Regions from separate parts of the Sphingomonas sp. GV3 genome, predicted to be linked through region 1. Evidence: predicted binding sites of a transcription regulator. Region 1 holds the regulator's gene; each other region holds the start of a gene.
What was found. Region 1 encodes LexA, which represses DNA repair genes until DNA is damaged. Its sites were predicted from a motif close to GTTCCNCNCTTGTTCT; they were not measured.
Positions count from the first base shown of each region.

Region 2: the regulator LexA is predicted to act here: its motif matches at 4,843-4,858, upstream of radA (DNA repair protein RadA).
Region 3: the regulator LexA is predicted to act here: its motif matches at 2,351-2,366, upstream of rmuC (DNA recombination protein RmuC).

Region 1 is NZ_JARWLE010000001.1:975,783-985,257, reverse strand. Features, by position in the region: gene RF701_RS04485 (ComEC/Rec2 family competence protein) at 1-1,343, shown strand, start outside; gene lexA (transcriptional repressor LexA) at 1,725-2,420, opposite strand; gene glp (gephyrin-like molybdotransferase Glp) at 2,478-3,659, opposite strand; gene moaC (cyclic pyranopterin monophosphate synthase MoaC) at 3,656-4,126, opposite strand; gene trpC (indole-3-glycerol phosphate synthase TrpC) at 4,123-4,902, opposite strand; gene trpD (anthranilate phosphoribosyltransferase) at 4,899-5,894, opposite strand; gene RF701_RS04455 (aminodeoxychorismate/anthranilate synthase component II) at 5,891-6,478, opposite strand; gene RF701_RS04450 (hypothetical protein) at 6,667-7,098, shown strand; gene RF701_RS04445 (chorismate-binding protein) at 7,103-8,593, opposite strand; gene RF701_RS04440 (peptidylprolyl isomerase) at 8,595-9,475, opposite strand, start outside.
Region 2 is NZ_JARWLE010000001.1:315,867-325,341, forward strand. Features, by position in the region: gene RF701_RS01495 (aldo/keto reductase family oxidoreductase) at 1-296, opposite strand, end outside; gene RF701_RS01500 (LysR substrate-binding domain-containing protein) at 386-1,288, shown strand; gene RF701_RS01505 (oxidoreductase) at 1,328-2,356, opposite strand; gene RF701_RS01510 (glycosyltransferase family 1 protein) at 2,423-3,562, opposite strand; gene RF701_RS01515 (glutathione S-transferase family protein) at 3,638-4,342, shown strand; gene RF701_RS01520 (PAS domain-containing protein) at 4,359-4,766, opposite strand; gene radA (DNA repair protein RadA) at 4,879-6,264, shown strand; gene RF701_RS01530 (CvpA family protein) at 6,372-6,941, shown strand; gene RF701_RS01535 (iron-sulfur cluster assembly scaffold protein) at 6,938-7,375, shown strand; gene RF701_RS01540 (cation:proton antiporter) at 7,368-9,125, shown strand; gene RF701_RS01545 (DUF423 domain-containing protein) at 9,107-9,451, shown strand.
Region 3 is NZ_JARWLE010000001.1:796,826-806,300, forward strand. Features, by position in the region: gene RF701_RS03645 (AAA family ATPase) at 55-822, opposite strand; gene rmuC (DNA recombination protein RmuC) at 824-2,266, opposite strand; gene def (peptide deformylase) at 2,394-2,918, opposite strand; gene recR (recombination mediator RecR) at 2,967-3,563, opposite strand; gene fmt (methionyl-tRNA formyltransferase) at 3,618-4,529, shown strand; gene truA (tRNA pseudouridine(38-40) synthase TruA) at 4,526-5,266, shown strand; gene RF701_RS03675 (class I SAM-dependent RNA methyltransferase) at 5,257-6,468, opposite strand; gene RF701_RS03680 (NAD(P)H-hydrate dehydratase) at 6,465-7,856, opposite strand; gene RF701_RS03685 (hypothetical protein) at 7,853-8,260, opposite strand; gene ilvD (dihydroxy-acid dehydratase) at 8,241-9,475, opposite strand, start outside.

The DNA of each region.
Region 1 (9,475 bases):
TCGCGCTCTGGCCATGGCTCGCGCTGCGCATTCGCCTGCCCCTCGTCGCCGCCATGGCGGGCGCGGCCGCGGCGATCGGCTATACCTGGCTGACCGGCAACCAGATTCCCACGATACGATCATGCGTCGCCGCGCTGATGGTGCTGGCTGCAATGGCGATGGGACGGCAGGCGATCACGCTGCGACTGGTGGCCGGCGGTGCCGTCGTCGTCCTGATCGGCTGGCCGGATGCGCTCGTCGGGCCTAGCTTCCAGCTTTCCTTCGCCGCGATCGTGTCGATCGTCGCGTTTCACGAGCATCCCCGGATCGCGTCGCTTTTCGCCGCCAAGGAGGTCACGCGCGTGCGCCGCGTCGCGCGGGAACTCCTGTCGCTGCTGGTCACCGGCCTGCTGGTCGAGGCGGCGCTGATGCCGATAGCGATCTATCATTTCCACCGGGCGGGTATTTATGGCGCCTTCGCCAATATCGTCGCAATACCGCTGACCACCTTCGTCATCATGCCGCTGGAGGCGCTCGCGCTGCTGATGGACGCGGCGGGGCTCGGCGCACCCTTCTGGTGGCTGACGGGAAAGGGCATGGCGCTGCTGCTGTGGATCGCCCGATCCGTCGCCGCGCTGCCGGGGTCCGCCATGGCGCTCGCCACCGTGCCAGCATCGGCCTTCGCCCTGTGCGTCGGCGGCGGCCTGTGGCTGGCGCTATGGCAGTCCTCGGTCCGCTGGCTGGGCGCGGTGCCGCTCGTCGCGGGGTGCCTCTGGATGGCGTTCACGCCGGCGCCCGACATCCTCATCACGGGCGACGGCAGGCACCTTGCGGTGCGCACCCGCGACGGTCTGGCCGTTCTGCGCGACAGGTCCGGCGACTACGTCCGCAACATGCTACGCGAAACCGGGGGCGGGCAGAACGATCCGATGCTGGTGTCGGATCGTCCCGAAGCGCAATGCACCCGCGACGCCTGCGCGATCGCGCTCGTCCGCGGCGGACGGCACTGGCGCCTTCTCGCAACGCGCAGCGCCTATCCCCTGCCATGGGAGATGCTGCGCCAGGCGTGTGCGCGTGCCGACATCGTCGTCAGCGACCGCCGTCTTCCCGCGCGGTGCCGTCCGCGCTGGCTGCGGCTCGACCTCGGCCTATTGCGGCGCACGGGCGGTGTTTCGATCGCGCTCGCGTCCCGGCGCGTCGTCACCGTCCGGACGCCCGAGGATGCCCATCCCTGGGTGACGCCGCCGCATGCGACGCCCACCGAGGCGATTCGGTATCGGGACGTCTCTGCGAATCCATGGACGCGCCGTACCCATGCTGCCAGCTTTGCGCGCAATCCGGGATCGCTCGGTCGCGGGTCCTGACGACGATCGATGCGCGGCCCGACCCGTATCGCGATCGAGAGCTGCAATGCGCAAATACGACCGTCGCGCCGGGCACGCCGCGAAACGGCCGCGGGCAGGCGCGCTCCGCGCTATTCCCGCCTTTGCGCACCCTGCGATCTGTCGCGAGGCCCGGCAAAGAGCGATACGGGACGAGCGCACCCCTAAGGCGCTGCGGACCGCCTTCCGCGGCCGCGAAGGAAGGAAGCGTCCGCGAGGCGTGCGTGCCGGCTCGCATCGACGCATGCGGTCGCGGCTTAAAGCGGCCGTCGCGATCCACGCAGATACGCAGACGCATCCGCTGCCCCGATGCCGAACCGTCCGTGGCGGCGAGCGTCTCCGTTCCGGCCCCGTACCGCGCCGTCAGTCGTAACGACGCAGGATACCGGACAGCTTGCCCTGTACGCGGACGATGTCGGGGCGATAGCGCTGCGGCTCATAGGCGCGATTGGCCGGGTCGAGCCGGATCATCGCGCCCTCGCGCCGGAAATATTTGAGCGTCGCTTCGCTGTCCTCGATCAGCGCGACGACGATCTCGCCGTCACGCGCGGTCTCGGTGCGCCGGATGAGCGCATAGTCGCCGTCGAGGATACCCGCCTCGACCATCGAGTCGCCCGAAACCTCGAGCGCATAATGCTCCCCCGATCCGAGCAGCGCCGCCGGGACGGCGAGCATCGAACTGCCCTCGAATGCCTCGATGGGGACACCCGCCGCGATGCGCCCATGCAGCGGGATCTCGACGACGTCGTTTGCGGGCGTGGTTGCGGGGCGGACATTGCCGCGCGCTGGTGCGGCCGCCGGCGCCGCTGCCGCGGCACTGGCCGCGGGCGACGTCTTCTCGGGACGTTCCGGCATCCGCAGCACTTCCAGCGCGCGCGCGCGGTTGGGCAATCGGCGGATGAAATTGCGTTCCTCCAGCGCGCTGATCAGCCGATGCACGCCGGATTTGGACTTGAGATCGAGCGCCTCCTTCATCTCCTCGAACGACGGGGAGATGCCGGTCTCTTCCAGTCGATCATTGATGAAGCAGACAAGCTCGTGCTGCTTGCGCGTGAGCATGGGCGGTCCTTCCCGTCAGAACAGACGCGGAACTTCTAGGGAACACTTTACTTGCCGTCAAGCGATCATCAGGACCTGCGCCGAGTCGCCGGCACGGGCTGGGGGCGCGCCGGCCGGACGGACGACGAGGCAATGCGACCGCGCCAGCGTGAGCAGCATCGAACTGTCCTGGATGGTCGACGCATAGGCCCGGCCGTCCCGAAGTTCCGCGCGCAGATAATCTGTCCGTGCGCCATTGGCCGGCAGATCCTCGCCGATCAACACGCTGGTGGCGCGGGGCAGGGGATCGGCGGCGCCGGCAAGGTGCGCGATCATCGGCCGGACGAACAGCATGGCGGTGACGAAGGCGGAGACGGGGTTGCCCGGCAAGCCGAGCAGCGCCGCCGCGCCGAGCCGGCCCGCCATCATCGGCTTGCCCGGGCGCAGCGCGATCCGCCAGAAGTCGATGCGGCCGCCCGCCGCCTCGATCGCGGGACGGACGAGATCGTGATCGCCGACCGACGCGCCGCCGGTCGTGACGAGCAGGTCGGTGTCGACCATGGAGAAGGCGTCGCGCAGTGTCGGCAGGTCGTCCGGGAGGATGCCGAGGTCCATCAGGTCGACCGGCAGATCCGCCAGCATCGCCGCCAGCATCGCGCGATTGGATTCGGGCAGCTCGCCCGGCGTCCGCTGCGTCCCGGGCGCGACCAGTTCGTCTCCGGTCGCGCAGATGGCGACGCGGACGCGGCGACGCACCGAAATCGCGCCGACGCCGCCTGTCGCGGCGACGGCGAGGCGGGCGGGCGTGATCCGCTCGCCGCCTGCGATCAATCGGTCGCCTTCGGTGAAATCCAGCCCGCGGCGGCGGACGTTGCGTCCGGCCCGGCCGGGCCCCTCGCCGACCAGGCGGATCGTCGCTCCGGCCGCCTCGACCTCTTCCTGCACCATCACGGTATCGGCGCCATCGGGTAGCGCGGCGCCGGTGAAGATACGGACCGTCTCTCCCACGCCGACGCGGCCGGCGAAGGGACGTCCGGCGGCGCTCTCGCCGATCATCGTCCAGGGCCCGGGCAAATCGGCGGCGCGGATCGCATAGCCGTCCATGGCGGACAGGTCGTGTGCGGGCTGCGTTCGCTGGGCCCTAACGTCTTCTGTCGCCCAGCGACCATGTGCGGCCATGAGCGGCACGGTCTCGATCGCAACCGGCGTCGCGAGCGCGAACAGCCGCGCCTGCGCCTCCGCGATCGGCAGCAGGCTCATGCCGCCTGCCAATCGCCCGACGCGCCACCGGACTTGGCGAGCAGGCGCAGGCCGCTGATCGTCATGGCCCGGTCGAGCGCCTTGGCCATGTCGTAGATCGTCAGCAAGGCGACGGACGCTGCAGTGAGCGCCTCCATCTCGACGCCGGTCTTGCCCTCCGTCGCCGCGGTCGCGGTGGCGACGATGCCGTCGGCCGCGATCGCCAGGTCGAGGGTGACGCGGGTCAGCGGCAACGGATGGCACAGGGGGATGAGGTCGGCGGTGCGCTTCGCCGCCATGATGCCGGCGATCCGTGCCACGGCGAGGACATCGCCCTTCTTCGTCGCACCGTCTCGGATGGCGGCAAGCGCATCGGCGGCGATCGCGATATGGCCGGTCGCGGTCGCTTCGCGCGTCGTCACCGCCTTGCCGGCGACGTCGACCATGCGGGCGGCGCCATCGGCGTCGATGTGCGTCAGGCCGCTCATCCGAGCAAGGCCCGGGTCGCGGCGGTGAGGTCGGGCTGGCGCATCAGCGACTCACCGATCAGGAAGCAATGCACGCCATGGTCCGCCAGCGCGTCGAGGTCGGCGCGTGCCGACAGGCCGCTTTCCGCGACGAAGGTGCACCCCGGCGGCGCCCTGTCGACAAGCTTGAACGTGCGGCGAAAATCGACGGTGAAGTCATGGAGGTTGCGGTTGTTGACGCCGATCAGCCGCGATTTCAGCCGCAGCGCGCGATCGAATTCGTGCGCATCGTGGACTTCGACCAGCACGTCCATGCCGCAGTCGAGGGCGCTCGCCTCGATCTCCGCCATCTGGCCGTCGTCGAGGGCGGAGACGATGATCAGGATCGCGTCGGCGCCGATCGCGCGCGATTCGGTCGCTTGCCACGGATCGACCATGAAATCCTTGCGGATCACCGGCAGGCTGCAGGCGGCGCGCGCGGCGATGAGGTCGTCGTCGCAGCCGCGGAACCATTGCTCGTCGGTCAGCACCGACAGGCAGGCGGCGCCGCCGGCCTCATAGGCGCGGGCGTGCGCCGGTGGGTCGAAGTCCTCGCGAATCAAACCCTTGGACGGGCTCGCTTTCTTGATTTCCGTGATCAGCGCATGGCCCTGCTTGGCGTCGAGCGCCGCGCGGAACCCGCGCGGGCGCGTCACGGATGCGATCCGGGCGTCCAGGTCGGCCAGGCTGGTCGTCGCCTTTCGGGCGGCGACCTCGGCGCGCTTGGTTTCGACGATGCGGGAGAGGATGGTGGTCATCGGTAGGCGATCCAGCGGTCGAGCAGCGCGCCGGCGCTGCCGTCATCGAGGGCGCGCGCGGCATCGCGCGCGCCCTCGATGAGGGAAGTGGCATGGCCCGCGACGACGAGCGCCGCCGCGGCGTTGAGTAGAACGGCATCGCGATAGGCGCCATCCTCACCGGCCAAGAGGTGCCGCAGGGCAGTGGCGTTATAGGCGGGATCCCCGCCACGCAGCGCGGCAAGCGGATGCCGGGCGAGACCCGCGTCCTCGGGCGCGATCCGCGCGGGCAGGGCGGCGGTGCCGACGCAGACGGCGATGCTGGGGCCGGCGGTGGAAAGCTCGTCCAGACCCTCTTCGCCCGCGATCACTGCCGCAGCCTCGGTTCCGAGCTGTGCCAGCGCCTCGGCATAGAGGCCGGTGTAGTCCGGGCGCGCGATGCCGAGCAGCTGACGCGAGACGCGCGCCGGATTGGCCAGCGGACCCATCAGGTTGAAGATCGTCCGCTTGCCGATGCGGCGACGGATCGGGGTGATGCGCTTCATCGCGGGATGATGGTTGGCGGCAAACAGGAAGGCGATGCCGAGGTCGGCCAGGCTGCCTTCGGCGGTCGCGCCCGCCACGTCGAGGTCGAGGCCGAGCGCCTCGAGCGTGTCGGCCGCGCCGGCCTTGGACGATGCGGCACGATTGCCGTGCTTCGCGACCGGTACGCCGCAGGCGGCGACGACGAGCGCGACCGCTGTCGAGACATTCAGCGTGTGGTGGCCGTCGCCGCCCGTGCCGCAGACGTCGATCGCGCCCGGCGGGGCCCCGATGGGCACCATGCGTTCGCGCAGGCTGCGCGCCGCCTCGGCGATCTCGAGGCTGGTCTCCTCGCGATCGGACAGTGCGAGCAGGAAGGCGCCAATATCCTCTTCGGAGGCTCGGGCGTCGAGAATGTCCGCGAACGCCTGGCGCGCGCTTTCGCGCGACAGAGGCGTCGACGGATCGGGCAGCAGGGAATGGCTGGTCACGCGGCGATCGCCCGCGTCGCGATGCCCGCGGCCTTCAGGAAGTTGGCGAGCATGGCATGGCCGTGTTCGGTGGCGATGCTCTCGGGATGGAATTGCACCCCGTGGATCGGCAGGCTTTCGTGGCGGAAGCCCATGACGTTGCCGTCGTTGGCGCGCGCGTTGACGACCAGCGGCGCCGGAACGTCGTTGACGATCAGGCTATGGTAACGCGTCGCGGTGAAAGGCGAGGGCAGGCCCTCGAACAGCCCGGTGCCGTCGTGCAGGACGGGCGAGGTCTTGCCGTGCATCAGGCCGCCCCTCTCGACCCGCCCGCCGAAATACTGACCGATCGCCTGATGCCCCAGGCAGACCCCGAGCAGCGGCCGACCGGCTTCGGCACAGGCGCCGACCAGGTCCAGGCTGACGCCAGCCTCGTTGGGCGTGCAGGGGCCCGGCGAGATCAGGAACGCCTCCGCACCCGACGACAGCGCCTGCCCCGGCGAGATCGCGTCGTTGCGGACCACCTCCACCTTCGTGCCCAATTCCATCAGATAATGGACGAGGTTCCAGGTGAAGCTGTCATAATTGTCGATGACGAGGATCATCGCTGCGCCATAGCGCAACGGCTAGGCCACGCAACGGCTGTTGCCCGCGAGTCATCTTCCGGCAATGTGGCCCCGGCAATGCAGGTTCGGGCACCATGGGCCGGCAACGAGCATGGCGTATCGCGGACGATGCGATATGGAGCCCGAACCGTGCTCGATCGTTGATTGGCGCAGAAGGAGACGTTGTGATGTTTCGCCCCCTGATCGTTGCCGCGCTGATCGGCCTCCCCGCTGTCGCTTCGGCGCAGACTGCAGAATCGGCCGGATCGGCGGAACAGGCGGCGAGCGGCCAGCCGCCCCAACGCGTGCGCAGCGTCACGCTCAACCGGGGCGAGAAATGCCCGCAGAGCAGCAGCAACGAGATCGTCGTCTGCTCGACGCTCGATCAGCCCTATCGCATTCCCAAGCAGTTCCGCGACAGCGGACCCATCCCGGCGCAGAACCAGAGCTGGGTCAACCGCACGGCGACGATGGATCAGGTCGGCCGCGTCGCAGGGGGGCTGCCCGACACCTGTTCGCCGGTGGGCACCGGCGGACAGAGCGGATGTGCGCTGGCGGCAAACCGTCAGTGGGCGGCCGAGGAACGGGCCAAGCGTGCCGCGGCCGAACAGGTGCCCTGACGGGCTACTGGCCGAATCCGGCCTCCGCGGCACGGGCGACCGCGTCGCGAGCCGCGGCGAGGATGGCACCGGCCTTCGCTTCGCATTCCCGCTGCTCATAGGCCGGCACGCTGTCGGCGACCACGCCGGCGCCGGCCTGCGCATGGATCATGCCGTCCTTCACGATCGCCGTACGCAGCACGATGCACGAATCCATCGATCCGTCCGGCGAGAAATAGCCGACGCCGCCGGCATAGGCGCCGCGCCGCTCCGGTTCGAGTTCCGCGATGATCTGGCAGGCGCGCACCTTCGGCGCGCCGGAGACGGTACCGGCCGGGAAGCCCGCGAACAGTGCATCGATTGCGTCACGGTCGGGATGCAGCGTACCGACGACGTTCGATACGATGTGCATGACGTGGCTATAGAATTCGATCCCGTAGCTCGCCGTGACCCTGACCGATCCCGGTGCCGCGGCACGACCGACATCGTTGCGACCGAGGTCGAGCAGCATTAGATGCTCTGCCCGCTCCTTGGGATCCGCGAGCAGGCTCTGCCGGTTCGCCTCGTCCTCTGCGGCGGTGCGGCCGCGCGGGCGAGTGCCTGCGATGGGACGGATCGTCACCGCATCGTCGCGCACGCGCACCAGGATTTCCGGACTGGAGCCGATCAGCGCGAAGCCGGGCAGGTCGAGATGGTACAGGAACGGCGAGGGATTGATCCGCCGCAGGCTGCGATAGAGTTCGAGCGGCGGCAATGCGAAGGGCGCGGAAAAACGCTGCGCCAGCACGACCTGAAATATGTCGCCGGCACGAATATAGTCCTGCGCGCGCAGGACCATCCTCTCGTAGGCGGCAGGCGCCATCGCGGGGGTGTAGACCGGCTCCGTCGCCGAGGCGCGGACGGGGGCCGGCAGGGGCGTTCCCGCGAGACGCGCGGCCACATCGTCGAGCTGCGCCTCGGCCGCCGCGACCCGCGCCGCGGCATCGCCCTCACCCGGCCACAGCGGCGCGACCAGGTACAGCGCGTCGGCAAGGCGGTCGAAGACGAGGATCGTCGTCGGGCGCACGAAGAGCATGTCGGGCAGGCCAAGCGGATCGGCGGCAGGCGCGTCGAGCCGTTCGACCAGGCCGATCGTCTCATAGCCGAAATAGCCCACGAGGCAGGCGAGCGCTGGCGGCAGATCGACGGGCACCTCGCCCCGGCACTCGCCGACCAACGCGCGCAGAGCGTCGAGCGTGGGGCGGCCGGCGGGCGCGAAGGCGTCGCGATCGCTCGACCAGTTGCGGTTGATCTCGGCCGCGTCGCCGCGCGCGCGGAAGACGAGGTCGGGGGCGAGCCCGATCAGGCTGTACCGCCCCCGGGTCGCGCCGCCCTCGACCGATTCCAGCAGATAGTCGCCGCGTCCAGGCTCGATCAGCTTCAGCGCGGCGGCGACGGGCGTGTCGGTATCCGCGACCTGCCGTCGCCAGACGAAGGCGGGGCCGCCCGCGGCGAGCGCGTCGATCGCCTGTTGCACGTCAGTTGCCGGCGGCCGGGTTCGCGCCACTGAGCTCCGCCCGCACGCGCGCCAGGGCACCCGTGTCGGTCTTCACGCCGACCTGATTACGGACCGCGCGTGCGAACTGGTCGACATATTCGCGTCCGACGATCCGCGCGAGATCCTGCCGCGTCCCGGTGACGAGCTGGGCGTTGCCGCGCGCGTCGCCGGGTGTGACGCGATCGAGGTCGACGATCAGCCAGCCCGATTTATTTGGCGCTTCCAGCATCTTCGCAGTGCCCGGCACCATGCTGAACATCAGCACCAGGCCAGGCTGCGCGCCGCGGGGATTGGCGGCGAGTTGGCCGCGGACCGCGGAGATCGCCTGCGGCGGCGGCAATGCGCGCCCTGCGCCTGCCAGCGCCTGCGCCAGCGGCATGCCCTTGTTGACCTTGGCCAGGACCTGCGCCGCCAGCGTGCGCGCCGCGGCACGGGCGCGGTCCGCACGGATATCGGCGACGACCGCGTCGCGCACCTGCGCCAGCGGTCGGGGCGTCGCGGCCGTGATCCGACCGAGAGCGACCAGCGCGAAGCCGCCGTCCTGGCCCAGCGGCACGAGCTGTGCCGCATCGCCTTCCTGCATCTGGAAGGCCGCGGCGACGATAGGGGCAAGCTTCGGATCTGCGGGGGTGCCGGGTGCATCGGGATTGACGCCGTTGGCCAGAAGCGGTTGCGTCTGCTGCCCCGCCAGCTTCTGATCGGCGACGGCTTCGTCGAACGTCGTGTTGCGGGCGAGCGAATCATCGAGCGCATCGTGGATCTGCCGCAGCGCCTGCTCCTGCTTCTGCTTGGTCAGTTCCGCGACGATCTCCGGCCGCGCCTGCTCCAGCGTCTTGCCCGGGACGTCGGCGATGGTGTCGA
Region 2 (9,475 bases), 660 kb from region 1:
GGCAACCATGATGCGTCGTCGCCGCGGCGGGCGCCGATCTTCGTCACGATCAGCAGATCGTCGGGATAGGGCGCCAGTGCCTCGCGGATCAATCGATTGGTGACATGCGGGCCATAGAAGTCGCTCGTGTCGATGTGGTCGACCCCGGCGTCGAGCGCGGTCCGCAGGACGGCGAGCGCCTGGTCGTGGTCGCGGGGCGGTCCGAACACCCCCGAGCCGGCGAGTTGCATCGCGCCATAGCCCAGCCGCTTCACGGTACGACCCGCAAAGGAATAGGTGCCTGCCTGTTCGATCATCGTCTGTCTCCTTACCGGCCGGAGATACGTGTTGCCTATCTTCGCGATAAGCGGGAGATATCCGAACAGGCTGTGCGGAAAACCGAACGATGAAGGCCGATCTCGCCGATTTGAACGCATTTTTGTCGGTCGCACGGGCGCGCGGCTTTCGCGATGCGGCCCGCGCGGCGGGGTCGAGCGCGTCGACGCTGAGCGAGGCGGTCCGTAGGCTGGAGGCGCATCTGGGTGTCCGCCTGCTGCATCGCTCGACGCGGAGCGTCGTGCCGACGGAGGCGGGCGCGCGGCTCATCGAGCGGTTGACCCCGGCGCTGGGCGAGGTGGAGGCGGCGCTCGACGTGATCGCTCTGTTCCGCGACCGTCCGGCGGGAACGCTGCGCCTGAACGTGCCGGTGAGCGCGGCGCGGTTGGTGCTGCCGACGATCCTCCCGCGGTTCCTCGCCGCTTATCCCGACATCCAGGTCGAGATCGTCGCGGAGGACGGGTTCGTCGACGTGGTGGCATCGGGCGGCGATGCGGGCATACGCTATGACGAGCGGCTCGAGCAGGACATGATCGCCGTGCCGATCGGCCCTCGCGTGCAGCGGTTCGCGACGGCGGCGGCGCCCGCCTATCTGGACGCGCGAGGGCGGCCGGGCCATCCACGCGACCTGCTGTCGCATCCCTGCCTGCGCGGACGGTTCGGCAGCGGGGCGCTGACCGGCCCTTGGGAGTTCGAGCGCGGCACCGAGATCGTCCGGGTCGAACCTCAGGGTCCCCTCGTCGCCAGCGTCGCCGGCGCGGTCGACCTGCTGGTCGACGTCGCGATCGCCGGTGGGGGGATCGTCCATCTGTTCGAGGATTGGCTGCGGCCGGCACTGAACAGCGGGGCGCTGGAACCGGTGCTGCACGACTGGTGGCAGTCCTTTTCCGGCCCCTTCCTCTATTATTCCGGGCGCCGGCTGGTGCCGCCGCCGCTCCGCGCCTTTGTCGATTTCGTCCGTGCGGAGGCGTGACGCGGGCACGCTGCGCGGCCGCGGTCGATGCGCATCAGGTCACAAGGCGATCTCGCGGCGTTCGGCCGCGCTTCGCGATCCCGCGTCGAGCACCTCCATCACGGCCAGCGCCTCGCCGGGCGGCACCGGATTGGGACCTTCCCCGCGGATCGCGGCGGCAAGGGCGGACCAGAACAGCCGGTAATCGCCGCGTGCGTTCGGCACGCGAACGGCGGCCGCGGGGCCGTCGACGGGGGTCAGGATGCCGTCGAGCGGATCATGCCCCCAATCGTCGCCCTGTGGCCGACGGCCCGCGATCGTCGCCGCCTCCTGGGGATCGATGCCGTTTTTGATCCAGCTGCCGCCCGTGCCGTGCACGGCGAAGCGCAGGTCGTGCGCGGCGGCGATCTTGCTGGAATGCAGCGTCACCCGCTTGTCCGCATAGCGCAATACGGCCTGGAAATAGTCGGGGGCGGGCGCACCCGCGCGCAAGGTGGCGATATCCGCGCTGATCTCGAGCGGGCGGCCGAAGAGCAGCAGCGCCTGATCGACCAGATGCGGCCCAAGATCCAGCCACGATCCCCCGGCGCGCGCTTCCTTCCACGTGGCGGCGGGCACGGGCCGCCACCGATCGAAGCGGCTTTCCATCGTGGCCACGGCGCCGAGGCGACCGTCCGCTATCAGCGTCCGGAGCGTGCGGAAGTCGGCATCCCAGCGACGATTGTGGAAGACGGTTAGCAGCTGGCCGGATCGCTCGCTCGCGGCGACGAGGCGGCGGGCGTCCTCAAGCGTCGTCGCGAACGGTTTGTCGACCAGCACGCTCTTGCCGGCGGCGAGCGCCGCCAGCGCATGCTCGGCATGCAGTGCGTCCGGGCTCGAGACGATGACGAGGTCAATGTCCCGGTCGTCCAGGAGCTGTTCGACGCTTGGGACCACGCGCGCCGCGGGAATGTCGGCGTGGACCTTGGCGGAGTCGCGGGATACGACCGCTCGAAGCGCCATGTCCTGCGACGCGGCGACATAGGGCGCATGAAAGGCGCGGCCGCCGAGGCCATAGCCGATCAGGCCGACGCCGATCATCCTCGTCATCGCGTCACTCCCCGATTGCGCATGGGCGTCGACGGAGCGGCATCGGCGGCCGATCGTCCGGTCGCGTCAACGCGCCAGCGCGAGATAGGCATCAAGCACCGCCTGATTCGCGGTGTCCCAGCGATAGGCGGCGGCCCGCTCGTGCCCGGCCGCGCCCATACCGGCGCGAAGGCCAGGATCGGCGGCGATCCGTGCGATCGCGTCGGCATAGCCCGCGACGTCGGTCGGATCGACGAGGAAACCGGTGACGCCATCCTCGACCAGATCGACTGCGCCGGTCGCTCGCGCGGCGACAACGGGCACACCGGCGGCCATCGCCTCCGTGGTCACGTTGCCGAACGTCTCGGTGATGCTCGGGTTGAAGAACACGTCCATCGACGCGACGGCGCGACCGAGATCGTCGCCTGATTGGAAGCCCGCAAAGACCGCGCCGGGCGCGACCTGCGCGAACCACTCCTCGGCCGGCCCCTTGCCGATCACCAGCGCCTTGTGGCGGACGCCGCGGCGGCGCAGTTCGGCGAGCACGTCCGCAAAGACGTCGAGCCCCTTTTCCTTGACGAGCCTGCCGAGGAAGCCGACCGCGATCTCGTCGTCGGCGATGCCGAGCCCGCGTCGCCAGTCGAGGCTGCGCCGCTCAGGGGTGAACCGGGCGTGGTCGATGCCGCGCGACCAGAGCGTCATCGGCGTCGTGACACCCCATTCCTTGAGCAGCGCGCCCATGCTGGGGCTCGGGGGCATGACGAGATCGACGCGATTGTAGAAGCGCGTCATGATCGCCTTGATCAGCGGCTCGATGAAACCGATCCGATAGTAGCGGAAATAGGTCTCGAACCGCGTGTGGAACGAGGCGACGACCGGGACATCGTGACTACGCGCCCAGGTGACCGCGCCGTGGTTGAGAAACTCCGGAGCGGAGACGTGGACGATGTTGGGCGCGAACGCCTCCAGATCGCGCCGCGTCGCGGCGGGCAGATAGCGGCCGAGCCGGTATTCGGCGCGTCCGCCCGGCATCGGTATGGCGGGCACGGATACGAGATCGCCCGTCGGCGCGAAGGCGGGCGGATCGATCGTCGGCGAATAGACGCGGACGGTCACGCCCGCGGCGAGCAGGTGGCCGACAAGCAGGTTCAATGCCTGGTTCGCACCGTCGCGGGTGTAGTTGTAGTTGCCGCTGAACAGGGCGACGCGCAGGTCGGACGGTTGCATGATGCCGCGTGCCATAGCCTTCAGAATGCGGCACGACTATGTCGTCGCTGCAATACGCATCCCGAGGAGCTTGCCATGGCCGACCTGTCCGCCTTTCCGATCGCAACCCGCTGGCCCGCGCAGTTTCCGGATCGGATCCAGCTCTACTCGTTGCCGACGCCCAATGGGGTGAAGGTCTCCATCATGCTGGAGGAGACGGGCTTGTCCTACGAGCCGCACCTCATCGACTTCGCCAGCGACGATCAGAAGTCGCCCGAGTTCCTGTCGCTCAATCCCAATGGCAAGATCCCGGCGATGATCGACCCGGAAGGGCCCGGCGGCCAGCCGATGGCCCTGTTCGAAAGCGGCGCGATCCTGCTGTACCTGGCTGAAAAGACCGGCAGGTTCCTGGGGCAGGGGCCGGTCGACCGCTGGCAGGCAATCCAATGGGTCATGTTCCAGATGGGCGGTGTCGGGCCAATGTTCGGCCAGCTCGGCTTCTTCAACAAGTTTGCCGGCAAGGACTGGGAGGACAAGCGTCCGCGCGACCGCTACCTCGCCGAAACGCAGCGTTTGCTGGGGGTGATGGACGCGGCCCTGGCGGGTAAGGACTGGTTCCTGGGCGATCATTATTCGATCGCCGACATCGCCATGCTCGGTTGGGTTCGTGGTCTCGTGACCTTCTACGAGGCGCGCGACCTGGTCGGCTTCGACCGGTTCGGCAACGTCGCGGCGTGGCTGGCGCGCGGGCTGGACCGTCCGGCGGTGCAGCGAGGGCTCACGATCCCGGCGCGGGGCTGATCCACCGCGCGGGCGTTCAACGGTAGAGGGCGCTGACGTCGAACTTCAGGCCCTCGAGCGCGGTGAGCGTGCCGCCTCGAAAGAAGGGCGCGGCGACCAGACGCATCCAGCGGACGCCGCCGTTCACGGGGCGCAGTTCGACGTCGAGCGTGAAGCCGCGATGGTGCTTGAGCGCATGTTTGCGCAGCCGCTCCATCGCCGCGCGGGAATGTTCGGCATATAGCCGCACCGCGTCCTGACGGGTGATCAGGGCACCCCGCGGCAGACCGAACAGATCGTAGACCGCGTCGGACCAGATCAGCCGCTCCGTTGGGAACTCGCAACGCCAGAGTCCCGGCATGCCGCCCGGCACCTTTAGCGAATCATGAACCACGCCCAGATCGAACCGGCTCGCGCGTTCGGCGATCGGCCAACTGTGGTTCAATGCAAGAGGTTCGGTCGGCAACATACTCGAATCGGCCCTATCACGGCAAAGATGAACTTTCCATCACGATGCGCGTGTTCCCTTATCGTTCCGCATGGGCTAGATAGGCAGCATGGCGAAACCCCAGAAACGCTACGTGTGTCAGGCCTGCGGCTCGGTCTCTCATCGCTGGGCGGGGCAGTGCGGCGATTGTGCCGAGTGGAACACGCTGGTCGAGGAAGCGGGCGCGGTCGTTACGCCGTTCCAGGCGAAGCACAATCTGCAGAGCGGCGGGCGGACGGTGCAGCTCGTCGGGCTCGATGCCGATATCGCGCTGCCGGACCGGATGGCGACCGGCATCGCCGAACTCGATCGCGCGCTCGGCGGCGGGTTCGTCCAGGGATCGGCGACGCTGATCGGCGGTGACCCGGGTATCGGCAAGTCGACTCTGTTGCTGCAGGCCGCGGCGCGATTGGCGAGCGGCGCGCCCGATGGAGCGGCGAGGCGCGTGGCCTATGTGTCCGGCGAGGAGGCAGCCGACCAGGTGCGGCTGCGCGCCCGGCGGCTCGGCCTGGGCGATGCGCCCGTCCAGCTTGCCGCCGCGACCTCGACTCGTGACATATTGACGACGCTGTCGATCGGGCCGGCGCCCGATCTGCTGGTGATCGATTCGATCCAGACCATGCATTCCGATCTGATCGAGGGCGCGCCGGGCACGGTGAGCCAGGTCCGTGCCTCCGCACAGGAACTGATCCGGTTCGCCAAGGAGCGGGGTACCGCGCTCGTGCTCGTCGGCCATGTCACGAAGGACGGCAGCATCGCGGGGCCGCGCGTGCTGGAGCATATGGTCGACACCGTGCTCGCCTTCGAGGGCGAACGGAGCCATCAGTATCGGATCCTGCGTGCGATCAAGAACCGGTTCGGCGGCACCGACGAGATCGGCGTCTTCTCGATGCAGAGCGAGGGTCTGAGCGAGGTCGCCAATCCGTCCGCTTTGTTCCTGACGCATCGGGACGAGGGGGTGACGGGCGCCACGGTGTTTCCGGCGCTGGAGGGAACCCGGCCGGTGCTGGTGGAGATCCAGGCGCTGACCGTGCGGCTGGCGAGCGGCGCAACGCCACGGCGCGCGGTCGTCGGCTGGGACTCGGGTCGTCTGGCGATGATCCTGGCGGTACTGGAGGCGCGCTGCGGCTTGTCCTTCTCGTCGGCGGAAGTCTATCTCAACGTCGCAGGCGGCTATCGCGTGCAGGATCCGGCGGCGGACCTGGCGGTCGCGGCGGCGCTGGTGTCGGCGCTGTCCGAGCGGCCGGTACCCGTGGATGCGGTGGCGTTCGGCGAAATCGCCCTGTCGGGCGAGATCCGTCCCGTCGCCCATGCCGCGCTGCGGCTGAAAGAAGCCGGCAAGCTGGGCTTCGAGCGCGCGCTGGTTCCGACCGCGATGGCAAAGGAAGAGAGCGCGCTGACCCTGTCCGGGTTTCGCACCTTGGCGCAGTTCGTCGATCATATGCTCGGGCGTTAGGGGCGGGCGAACCGCGGCCGTCCGCTACGGGTCGGCGCGTCCGCCGCGCGACCGGAACCGCGCTGACCCCCTAGCCGCGGCGGTCGCGCGTCCCTATCGAAGGTTGCATGGCTCTGACCGCTCTCGATACCATCGTGCTGCTTCTCGTCCTCGGTACCGCGGGTATGGGATTGGTGCGCGGGTTCGTGACGGAGGTGCTGTCGCTGTTCGCCTGGGTGGCGATCGTGGCGATGCTCAAGCTGTTCCATATCGCGCTGGCCGCGACATTGGTCAAAACCATCGGTACGCCCTCCGGGGCGGCCGTCGCGGCCTTCGCGATCATCGCGGGCGGCACCTATGTGGTGGGCCGGCTCGTCGCCACCGCGATCGGGCGGCGTACGCGCAGTTCGATCCTCGGGCCCGTCGACCGGGCGCTCGGTTTCGGGTTCGGAGCGCTGAAGGGGCTGATCCTCGCGAGCCTCGGCTTTCTCCTCGCTGCGCTGGTGGTCGACACGGCGCGCGGCGGCGCGGCGAACCGACCCGAATGGATGATCCGGTCGCGCACCTATCCGCTGCTCAACGCCACGAGTGCCGGCATCGCCGATTTCGTCGATCGCCGCCGCCGTGGCCTGCCCGTGTTCGGGTCGCGCGCCGCGATCGCCGAATCCGCCCCGACCAATGCGAGTGACGCGCCATGAACGCCCCCCTCTACAATGCGGAAATCCTCCGCCTCGCCGCGTCCATTCCGCATCACGAACGGCTGACCCATGCCGCCGCCACCGCGGAGAAGAGATCGCCCGTCTGCGGCAGCCGGGTGACGGTCGACGTCGGGGTGGACGAGCAAGGCCGCGTCGACGCGGTGGGATTGCTGGTGCGCGCCTGCGCGCTCGGCCAGGCGTCCGCGTCGCTGCTCGCCGCCCATATCCTCGGCCGCACGCCGGAGGACCTCGCCGCGGCCCGCGATGCGCTCGCCGCATGGCTCTCGGGCGAGGGGACGGCGCCGGACTGGCCCGGGATCGACGTACTGGCGCCCGCACGCGACTATAGCGCGCGCCACGCATCGATCCGCCTCGCCTTCGAAGCGGCGGCGGAGGCGGCGGAGCAGGCCGTCAAGGCGCGCGTCCATGCATGATGCGTCGCCCGTATCCATTCTGCGCGACGGCATGGTGCTGCTCGGTGCCGGCCTCGCCTTCGTGCTCCTATTCCGCCGCCTCGGCCTTGGTGCCACTTTGGGCTTTCTCGTCGCGGGTGCCGTGGTGGGGCCGCATGTGCTGGGCGTGGTCGGTGATGCCGAATCGAAGATCGGCGTTGCCGAACTGGGCATCACGCTGCTGCTGTTCATCGTCGGACTGGAACTGAATCCGTCGCGCTTGTGGCGGATGAAGAAGGAGATATTCGGTGTCGGCCTGCTCCAGGTCGTGGCCTGCGGACTGGCGATCACCGCAATCGTCTGGTTCGCCGGCTTCTCGATCACCGCCGCGCTCGCGCTCGGCCTGCCGCTGGCGCTGTCCTCGACCGCGCAGGTGCTGCCGATGCTGCAGTCGGCGGGGAGGCTGCGCACGCCGTTTGGTGAGCGCGCCTTCTCTATCCTGCTGTTCCAGGACCTGTCGATCGTCCCGCTGATCACCATCGTGGCGGCGATGAGCCGCAATCCGGCCGATGCCAACGCACCGCCCGGCTGGCTGCTCGGCATCTACACGGTGCTCGCGGTATTCGGCCTGATCCTGGCGGGGCGGTTCCTTTTGCGCCCCTTGTTCCGCCTGATCGGCAATCTCGGCGAGCGCGAGATGTTCGTCTTTGCCGCGTTGTTCACCGTCATCGCCAGCGCCGCGATCATGGAAGCGCTGGGGCTTTCGACCGCACTGGGCGCGTTCATCGCGGGCGTGATGCTTGCCGACAGCCCCTACCGCCACGAATTGGAGGCGGACGTCGATCCCTTCCGCGCGGTCTTGCTCGGCCTGTTCTTCCTTGCCGTCGGCATGATGCTGAATCTGCCCGCCATCGTCGAGCGGCCGGCGTTCGTCGCGACGATGGCGGTGGCGTTGATCGCCACCAAGGCGGCGGTCATCTTCCTGATCGGGCTGGCCTTCCGCATGACGTGGCGCAGCGCGCTGGCGCTGGGGCTGTTGCTCAGCCAGGGCGGTGAATTCGGCTTCGTGCTCTTCGCCCAGGCGCAGGCCGGCTTCCTGATAGCGCCGGATGCGGCCAGCCTTTTCGGAGCCATCGTCACGCTGTCGATGGCGACGACGCCGTTCCTGATGGGCGTAACCCGCCGCTTCCGGGAGGAGCCGATTGCGAAAAACCAGGAGCGCGACGGACCCAAGGCGGACGGTGCGAATGCGATCATCGTGGGATACGGCAGGTTCGGGCAGACGGTCGGACAGATGCTGCTCGCCAGCGACATTCCGGTGACGCTGATCGATACCGATATCGAGATGATCGACATCGCGGGCGAGTTCGGCGCCAAGGTCTATTATGGCGACGGTACGCGACTCGACCTGCTGCGCCAGGCGGGCGCCGCGGAAGCGGAACTGATCCTGTTCTGCATCGACGGCGACCAAATCCAGCCCGACACGCTCGAAGCGGTGCACGAGGCCTTTCCTGACGCCGAGATCTACGTCCGTGCCTATGACCGGCGCGCGCTGGTCAAGCTGAAGCAGGGGCCGGCGCGCTACGTCGTGCGCGAGGTGCTGGAATCGGCGGTCAAGATGGCGCGGCTCGCGCTCGACGGGCTGGGCGTCTCGGAGGCCGACATCGATCGCGCCGAGGAAATGTACCGGTCCCGCGACAAGGAGCGGTTGCGGATCCAGATCGAGGCAGGCGACATCCGGGCCGCCCGCGCTCTGGTCGCGGAGCAGCAGCCATGGGGGAACGACCGCTGATGCTCGGCATATTGGCAGCCCTGTCCGGCGCGCTCGCGGTCGCTGCGGGGGCGTTCGGCGCGCATGGTGCCAGCGGCGCGGCGCAGGAATGGCTGAAGACGGGCGGGCATTACCAGTTGATCCATGCCGTCGCCGCGCTCGTTGCCCTGCGCATGGAGGCGCGGGGGCCGGCCTGGCTGTTCGTCGCGGGCGGCGCGATCTTCGCCGGCACGCTCTACCTGATGGCGGTCGGCGCGCCGCGCTGGTTCGGCGCGATCACGCCGATCGGCGGCGCGATGCTGATCGGTGGGTGGCTGTGGCTGGCCTGGTCGTTGCGGGCGGGGTGAAGCGCTGATCCTTCTCGCCTACCG
Region 3 (9,475 bases), 180 kb from region 1:
GCAAAAATATCCGGCAGCTGCGGAGCCTTTTGCCTTGAGCGAAGTTATGGCGCGCTATTCGTCGAGCATCGCGGCGATCGTCCCGGCGGGATCCAGCGCGAATTCCCGAATCAACCGGTAATGCGGCGTCTCCGCCAGGATCATGCGATCAAACCCACCACGCGTCATGCCGACGAGGTCCGCGCCGGGAAGGGCCATCAGGATCGGCGAATGCGTCGCCATGATCACCTGCGTTTCGCCCCCGGGCTGCATGCGTCGCAGCAGTTTCAGGAAGTCGAACTGGCGCGTCGGCGACAGCGCCGATTCGGGTTCGTCGAACAGAAAAATGCCCCGCCGCTCGCAGCGCTCTTCGAAGAAGCGAAGGAAACCCTCGCCATGGGAATGGGAGAGGAAGTCGGGCGGCGCGGCGTTAGAGTCGCGTGCCGCCTCGTCCAGATAACGCGCAACCGCGAAGAAGCTTTCCGCGCGGAAGAACCACCCCTGCCCGACCTTCGGCAACCAGCTCGCCCGCAGAACCGAGGCAAGCGCGTCGCCGTTGCATTCGACGGCACGCGAATGATCGAGCGGCCTATACCCCTGGCCGCCACCCGCCTGATCGAAGCCCGCAAGCGCGGCCACCGCCTCCAGCAGCGTCGATTTGCCGACTCCATTTTCGCCGACGATGATCGTCACCGATTGTTCGAAGGTGAATTCAAAATCGTCATCCCGCAGGACAGGCAGCGAAAAGGGATAGGCGCGGCGATCGATCGCGACGTCGGGGCGGAAGGCGATGCGCTTCAGGAACGGGGGCGGCAACCGCGCCGGCCGCTGCCCCCTCGCCATGTCACGCAGCCTCGTCCGACAGCGGCACCAGCTTCGTCAGCGGCCGCGCGGTCTGTTCGCCGACGGGAAGCGCGTCGATCGCCTTACCGCCGGTATCGATGTTCAGCGCCTCGAAGCGCTTTGCGCTGGTGAGCACCTGGCTCTCGAGGCTGCCGACAAAGGCGTTGTACGCCCCCATCGCGGTATCGAGGTTCTTGCCCAGCCGCGCGACATGCCCCCCCATCACCGCGAGGCGCTGGTACAATTCCTTGCCGAGGGCACCGATCTCACGTGCCTGGCTCGCGAGCTTTTCCTGCCGCCAGACCGCGGACACGGTGCGGGCGATCGCGATCAGGTTGGTCGGCGTCGCGAGGAGCACGCGCTTGTCGAACGCAAAGTCCCACAGCGTCGGATCATGTTCCAGCGCTGCGGAGAGGAAATGCTCGCCCGGCACGAACATGATGACATATTCGGGCGTGTCGTCGAATTGCGACCAATAGGCCTTGTTGCCTAGGCCGTTGACGTGGACGCGCATCGACTGCGCATGGGCGGCCAGGCCGATCTGACGCTCCGCCTCGTCCACCGCGCCAAAGGCGTCCTGATAGGCGTTCAGCGAAACCTTGGCATCGATAATCAGCGACTTGCCGCCGGGAACGCGGACGATGGCGTCGGGGCGGAGCCGGCCGCCGTCGCCGTCGGCAACGCTGACCTCCATGGCGAAATCGGTATGCTCGGCGAGCCCGCACGTCTCGAGCACGTTGCGCAGCTGCTGCTCGCCCCAGCGACCACGCGCCTTGGGGGCATTGCGCAGCGCATTGACCAGCTTGGCCGCCTCACCCGACACACGCTCCTGGCCGAGGCGCATCTGCTCGATCTGTCCCTTGAGGTCGCCGAACGCGTCGCGGCGCTCCGCCTCGACCTTGGCGACGCCCTCCTCATAGCGTGCGAGGCGCTCGTTGACCGGCTGCAGCAGCGCCTTGAGGTTCTGACCGGCCGATTCCTCCGACTGGCGAAACCGCGCGTCGGCGCGCTCGAGGAATGCCTTCTGCGCGTCCGAAAGCAGGCGGTTGGCCACCTCGCCGAACTGCGCGGACAGCACCTCCTTCGCCTCGCGCAATTCGACCAGCCGCGCCTCGAACGCCTCAGTCTGCGCCCGCAGCCCGGCGATCTCCGCGCGGGCCGCATCGCGATCGGTCCGGATTGCCGCGAGTTCGGCATGGAGCCGATCGGCGAGCCCCGCGCGCTCTTCGTTCTGCGCACGCAGCGACGCGGCATCCCGCATCGCGTCGTTGCGTTCGCGCTCGACCGCGTCGCGCGCCTGCCGGACGAGGTCCGCGTCCCGTGCCCGTGCCTCGGCGACGGCGAGATCGGCGGCAATCCCGGCAGCGCGACGACCGGCAATCAGCCAGCCGAGAAGCAGCCCGACAGCCAGCGCCAATATCGCCACGACGACCAGTTGCTCCACGCCTATTCCCCAAAAGTCTCAAAAGTCACGGTGACCGGACACTCTCCACGCAGCCGAACCGCGTTGGAGCATGCCGGACCAGCGAGAACATAGATCGAACGACGGGACGGGGACAGCGGTTTTTGGATCAGCCTGCCTTGCGCGTCTTGTTCAGCTTCTTGAGCAGCATATCGCGCTTCAGGCGGCTGATGTGATCGATGAACAGCACGCCGTTCAGATGGTCGATCTCATGCTGCATGCAGGTGGCGAGCAGGCCGTCCAGCTCTTCCTCGTGCGCCGTCCCCGTCTCGTCCTGCCAGCGGACGCGACACCGCGCCGGGCGCTTCACCTCGGCATATTGCTCCGGGATCGACAGGCAACCCTCGTTGTACGTCGACAGTTCGTCCGAGGTGGATAGGATTTCGGGATTGATATAGGCATGGGGCTTGCGGACCGGCTTGCCCTCCTCGTCCTCTTCCTCCTGCAGGTCGATGACCAGGATGCGGCTGTCGACGCCGACCTGGATCGCGGCAAGACCGATGCCATGGGCATCGTACATCGTATCGAGCATGTCCGCGACGAAGGCGCGGGTTTCATCGGTGACCGCCTCGACCGGCTTGGAAACGAGGCGGAGACGCGGGTCGGGAATTTCGACGATGGGAAGAACGGCCATGGCGGGTCAGCTATGGCGCGGCCGGCGGGGCGTCAAGCCGTGCGGCGGTCACGCGACCGGGCGACGCGCACGCAACGCCTGGGCAAGCGTGCCCTCGTCGAGATAGTCGAGTTCGCCGCCCACCGGCAGGCCATGCGCGAGTTGCGTCACGCGGACGGGAAATCGCTCGATGCGATCCGCCAGATAATGCGCCGTCGTCTGCCCCTCCAGCGTGGCGTTCATCGCCAGCACGACCTCGTCGATTCCCCCGGCCTCGATCCGGCGGACGAGCGCGTCGATGGCGAGATCCTCCGGCCGGACGCCCTCGAGCGCGGACAACCGCCCCCCGAGGACATGGAAGCGACCCGGGAACAGGCGCGAGCGTTCGAGGGCCCAGAGGTCGGCGACCTCCTCGACCACGCACAGCGCGCGCTGGTCGCGGCGCGGATCGGCACAGATCGCGCACGGGTTCGCCGTGTCGACATTGCCGCAGACGGCGCATGTCTCGAGCCGTTCATCGACAGCCTCCAGCGCGGCGCGCAGCGGCCCCAGCGCCGCCTCGCGCTTCTTCAGGAGATGCAGCACCGCCCGTCGTGCCGAGCGGGGGCCGAGGCCGGGCAACCGCGCCAGCGCCTGGGTCAGGGCTTCGATTTCGGGAGACGCCATGAAGGAACAGATAGGGGGTTGCGCCGTCCGCCGCCAGCGCGTTGAAGGGCGGCCATGCGGATCGTTTTCATGGGCACGCCGGAGTTCGCGGTGCCGACGCTCGACGCGCTGGTCGCGGCTGGTCACGATGTCGTGGCGACCTACAGCCAGCCGCCGCGGCCAGGCGGACGGCGCGGCAGGGAATTGGTCCCGTCCCCTGTGCATCGCCGCGCGGAGGCGCTCGGCATCGTGGTGCGTACGCCCACGTCGCTGAAGGATGCCGATGCGCAGGCGGCCTTCGCCGCGCTCGCGCCCGATATCGCGGTCGTCGCGGCTTATGGCCTGATCCTTCCCAAGGCGGTGCTCGCGGCGCCCGTACATGGCTGTCTGAACGTCCATGGCTCGCTGCTGCCGCGCTGGCGCGGGGCGGCGCCGGTCCAGCGCGCGATCCTGGCGGGCGATGCGGAAACGGGTGTCGGCATCATGCAGATGGAGGCCGGGCTCGACACGGGCCCCGTCCGGCTGGAGGGGCGCGTCGCGGTCGACCGAAAGACGACCGGCGAACTGACGGCGGAACTCGCCCAACTCGGCGCGCGGCTGATGGTGACGGTGCTCGCCGACCTCGACGGCCACCCCCCGGTCGCGCAGCCCGAGGAGGGCGTCACCTATGCCGCCAAGATCGACAAGGCGGAGGCGCGGATAGACTTCACCCGAAGCGCAGTGGCGATCGAGCGATTGGTGCGCGCGATGAACCCGGCGCCCGGTGCGTGGTTCGAGCTGCGCGGCGAACGGATCAAGGTGCTGGCGTGCGAGGCGCTACCCTTCACCTTTCCCGGCGGCGCCGGAGAGACGGTGGACGATCGGCTGACCATCGCCTGTGGCGATGGCGCCATCCGGCCGGTGCTGGTGCAGCGCGCGGGGCGGGGCGTGACGAGCGCCGAAGAGCTGTTGCGCGGATTTCCGATCGCGTCGGGCACCGTGCTTTGACGCGGTTCGCGCTGACGGTGGAATTCGACGGCCGCCCCTTCATGGGCTGGCAGCGGCAGGCGCATGGGCCGAGCGTGCAGGGCGCGATCGAGGCTGCGGTGCTCGCGGTGACCGGCGAGCCGGCCGGCGTCCATTGCGCGGGGCGGACCGATGCCGGGGTGCACGGCCTGGCGATGCGCGCGCATGTCGACATCGACAAGGCCATTGCGCCGTTCCGCCTGATGGAAGCGCTCAACGCGCGGCTTCGCCCCGCCCCCGTCGCCATCCTCGCCTGCGACACCGTCGCGACGGATTGGCATGCGCGCTTTTCCTGTGTCGGCCGGGCCTATGCATATCGCATCGTCAACCGGCGCGCGCCGCTGACCTTCGAACGCGGGCTCGCCTGGCAGGTGCCGCAGCCGCTCGACGAGGTGGCCATGCAGCACGCCGCGCAGCGACTGGTCGGTCGTCATGACTTCACCACGTTCCGATCCGCGCATTGCCAGGCGGACAGCCCGATCCGCACGCTCGACCGGCTAGACGTGGTGCGCGCGGACGACCGCATCACCGTCCATGCGGAGGCGCGATCCTTCCTGCATCATCAGGTGCGCTCGATGGTGGGCTGCCTGGCGATGGTCGGCATGGGGCGATGGAACGGGGACGATCTCGACGCGGCGCTGGCGGCACGTGATCGCGCGCGCCTGGGCCTGAACGCGCCGCCTGACGGCCTGTTCTTCGTGCGGGCCGTCTATCCTTGAGGTCGGCGGACGAATCGCGCTGCTAGCTCCACATGCGTCGACCAGCGGAACTGGCCGACGGGCTTCACCCAGTCCAGTCGCCAGCCGCCGTCGCAGAGGATCTTCGCATCGCGGGCGAAGCTGCTGGGATTGCAGGAGACATAGCCGATCACTTTGGTCTGGCAGGCGGCCAGTGCCTCGACCTGTTCGCGCGCGCCGCTGCGCGGGGGATCCAGGACGATCGCATCGAACCTGTCGAGCTCCGCGACGGTGAGCGGGCGGCGATAGAGATCGCGATGTTCGGCGAAAATCGGGCGCTGGGCGAGTGCGGCTGCCGATTTGAGCGCCATGATCGCATCGCGCGCGCCTTCGGCGGCATAGACGCGACCGAGCATGGCGAAGGCGAATGTGCCCAGCCCGCTGAACAGATCGGCGACGGTCCGCGCGCCATCGACCGCCTCGCGCATGGCGGCGACCAGCGCCGCCTCCCCCTCCCGCGTCGCCTGCAGGAAGGACGCGGGCGGCAACGGCACGGGCACGCCACCCAGCGTGACCGTCACCGCCTGCGGCTCCCAGCGCGTCTCCGGCCCCATGCCGTCGTCGAGCGCGAACCGCGCGATCCGCTGCGCCTCGCAGAAGGCGGTGATCGCCTCCGCTGCCGCAAGCCCATCAGCCGCGATGCCACGGACGAGCACGTCGACACCCTGGTCGGCGAGCGTCAGGTGAATGTCGGCGCGACGCCGCAGGCCGAGCCGCTGCAACAATCGCCGCAACGGCGCGACGAGCGCGAACAGTTCGGGCAGCAACACATGGCATTCGACGATATCGACGATGGCATGGCTCTTCTCGCCGGTGAAGCCGAGCTGGATGCGGCCGCCCTTCGCCTCCGCATGGAGGGTCGCGCGGCGGCGGGTGCCGGGCGGCGATACCAGCGGGGCGCGCAGCGGCGCGGCGAGCCCCTGCGCATCCAGCGCCGAGGCGATGCGATCCGTACAGAAGCCGGCGTAGCTCGCCTCGTCGAGATGCTGGAGCTGGCATCCGCCGCAGGCGGGGAAATGACGGCAGGGCGGCGTCTGATGGTGCGGGCCGGGAAGGACGAGGCCATCGCCGGTCAGCGTGTCGCCGGGCGCGGCGAAGGCGGCGTGGCGCCCGTCGGCGGTGATTCCGTCGCCGCGCGCGGCGACGCGCAGGATCGTGCTGCTGTCGGAGGTCTTGTCTGTCACGCCCCCGCTCTGGCGGGGGTGAGCGCGCTTGCCAAGTCGTCAGCGATGAAGCTTTTGCCTGCGATCTGCGCGGCGCGTGCATGCAGCCAAACGCCCGCGACCGCCGCCTCGAAGGGATCGGCGCCGGGATGGGCAAGTTGCGCGGCGATGGCGCCGGCCAGAACATCGCCCGTTCCGGCCGTCGACAGCCAGGGATTGCCGGTCTGCGTGACGATCGCGCGCCTGCCATCGGCGATCACCGTCGTCGGCCCCTTCAGCACGACGACGGCGCCTGCGCGGCGCGCGGCGGCGGCGGCACGGTCGATCGCGCTGCCTTCCCCCACGCCGAACAGACTGGCGAATTCACCGGCGTGCGGCGTCAGCACCGTCGGCGCGCGCCGGCGGCTAAGCGCCTCGGGCGTGACCAGATGGAGCGCGTCGCCGTCGACGAGCAGAGGGGTATCCGCACGCGCGAGGGCGGTTTCCACCCTGCGTCGCGCCTCGTCATCGCGGCCGAGCCCCGGTCCGATCACGCATGCACCGATGCGGCGATCGTCCAGCGCGTCGGGCGCATAGGGGCGGTGGACGATCGCGGCAGGTCCTCCCTGCCCCGTATCACCGTAAAGCGCGACATAGCCTGCACCCGCGCGCAACGCCGCCTCGCCGGCGAGCCGCGCGGCCCCCGCCATGCTGCCGGTGACGATCGCGACCATGCCACGACTGTATTTATGCGAATTCGGTCCCGGTTCCGGCAAGCATGGGTGCCCGGCGACGTACGTGGTCGCATCATGGTCAGAGAGGCCGATGTCGATGAGGCGCACCGTGCCGCAGGCGCGGGCGCCGGGCTGAAGAACGTGTGCCGGCTTCACCACGCCGAGCCCCAGCGTCAGGTCGACCGACGCTTCTGCCAGCCACGGGGGGAGGCGCCCGCTGTCCGCCTCGACCCCGGTCGGCAGATCGACCGCGATCATGAATCGGGCCGCCGCCCGACAGCGGGTGAGCACGCCGTCGAGCGCCGGATCGAGCGGCCGGTCGGTGCCGATGCCGAGCAGGGCGTCGACGACGACGGGCGCGGCGGGGGCATCGGCGAGCCTTTCGATCCGGCCGGACCAGGCAGCGCGCGCGCGGGCCGCGCAGGGCGTGCGAGGCTCACCAGCCGCCGCGACACGGACGGCATGGCCCATGTCGGACAGCCGGCGCGCGGCGACATAGCCATCGCCGCCGTTGTTGCCGTTGCCGCACAGAACGAGGATTTCGTCGCCGCCCGCGAAGCGGCGAGCGGCCCGCGCGATCCCCTCGCCCGCCCGGTCCATGAGCGTATCTGCATCGGTGCCGGCGGCGAACAGCCGAGCCTCGGCGTCGCGCGTCGCGGCCGCAGTCAGGATCGGCCGACCGGCAACGTCGATCATCGCGCGCGCCGGACCGTCGCGGGTAGACGATAGCGGTCTCCGCCGATCACCACCTCGATCCCGTCGCCCGCGATGGCGACGACGGCACGCTCCGCCCCGTCCGCCGCGACAACCCCGCGTCCGTCGCGGGTGACGAGCAGACGGTGAAAGCGCCCGTCGTCCGCGTGGCGCACGGTCAGCATCAGCCCGCTGCCCGTCTGCATCTGCTCCACCGTGCAAGTACGCGCCAATCCGGCATCGCCGTGCGCGCAGAGAATGCGACCGTCGTCGCTCGCGGCCTCGCGCTGCTGCGTCTCGAAGCGGGCGACCGCCTCGGTATTGGCGGTGCGGTCGGCGGGGCCGGAACAGGCGGCGACCAGCAACAGGCCGCTGCCCGCGACGAGGTCAGATATCCGCGTAGACATGGGTTTCGGCGCGCGCTCCCGGGTGGGTGACGGCGCCCTTGTAGGCCGGGCCGACATTCTGGGCATAGCGCCACAATGCGCCCGAGCCGTAATCGTTCACCCGTCGTGTCCACTGCGCACGGCGTTCGGCGAGTATCGCGTCGTCGACCAGAAGGTCGATCGTCCCGGCTTCCGCATCGATGCGGATCGCGTCCCCGTCCTCGACCAGCGCGATCGGACCGCCCTCCGCCGCCTCAGGCCCGACATGGCCGATGCAGAACCCGCGCGTGCCGCCGGAAAAGCGACCGTCGGTGATCAGCGCGACCTTCTCACCCATGCCGAGGCCATAGAGCGCCGCCGTGGTCGACAGCATCTCGCGCATGCCGGGACCACCCTTCGGCCCTTCATACCGGATCACGATGACCTCGCCCTCCCGGATCGCGCGCGCCTCGACCGCGGCAAAGGCGTCCTCCTCGCGATCGAAGCAGCGCGCCGGCCCTTCGAACTGGAGCCGGTGCATGCCGGCGACCTTCACGATCGCGCCGTCCGGCGCGAGGCTGCCGCGCAGACCGACGACGCCGCCGGTCGGCGTGATCGGCGTGCGGACGTCGTAGATCACCTTCTGGTCGGGATTCCAGGTCACCTGGTCGATGTTCTCGCCCAGCGTCCTGCCGGTGACCGTCAGGCAGTCGCCGTCGAGCAGGCCGCCTGCCAGCATCGTCTTCATCAGCATGTATACGCCGCCCGCCTCGTACATGTCTTTCGCGACATACCGGCCGCCGGGCTTGAGGTCGGCAATATAGGGCGTCGATCTGAACGCCTCCGCCACGTCGAACAGGTCGAAGTCGATGCCGGCCTCGTTCGCCATCGCCGGCAGGTGGAGCGCGGCATTGGTCGATCCCCCCGTCGCGGCCACGACACGCGCCGCGTTGACGAAGGCCGCGCGGGTACAGATGTCGCGCGGCCGCAGCTGGCGCGCGACAAGCTCCATCACCTGCGCGCCCGCCGCCACCGCGATCTGTTCGCGGCTGGTATAGGGTGCGGGCGTCATGTTGCTGTTGGGCAGGCTGAGGCCGATCGCCTCGCCGACGCAGGCCATGGTATTGGCGGTGAACTGCCCGCCGCAGGCGCCATGGCCGGGGCAGGCGACCTTTTCCAGCTCGTGCACCTCGGACAGGGGACAGGCACCGGCGGCATATTTCCCCACCACCTCGAACACGTCGACGACCGTGACGT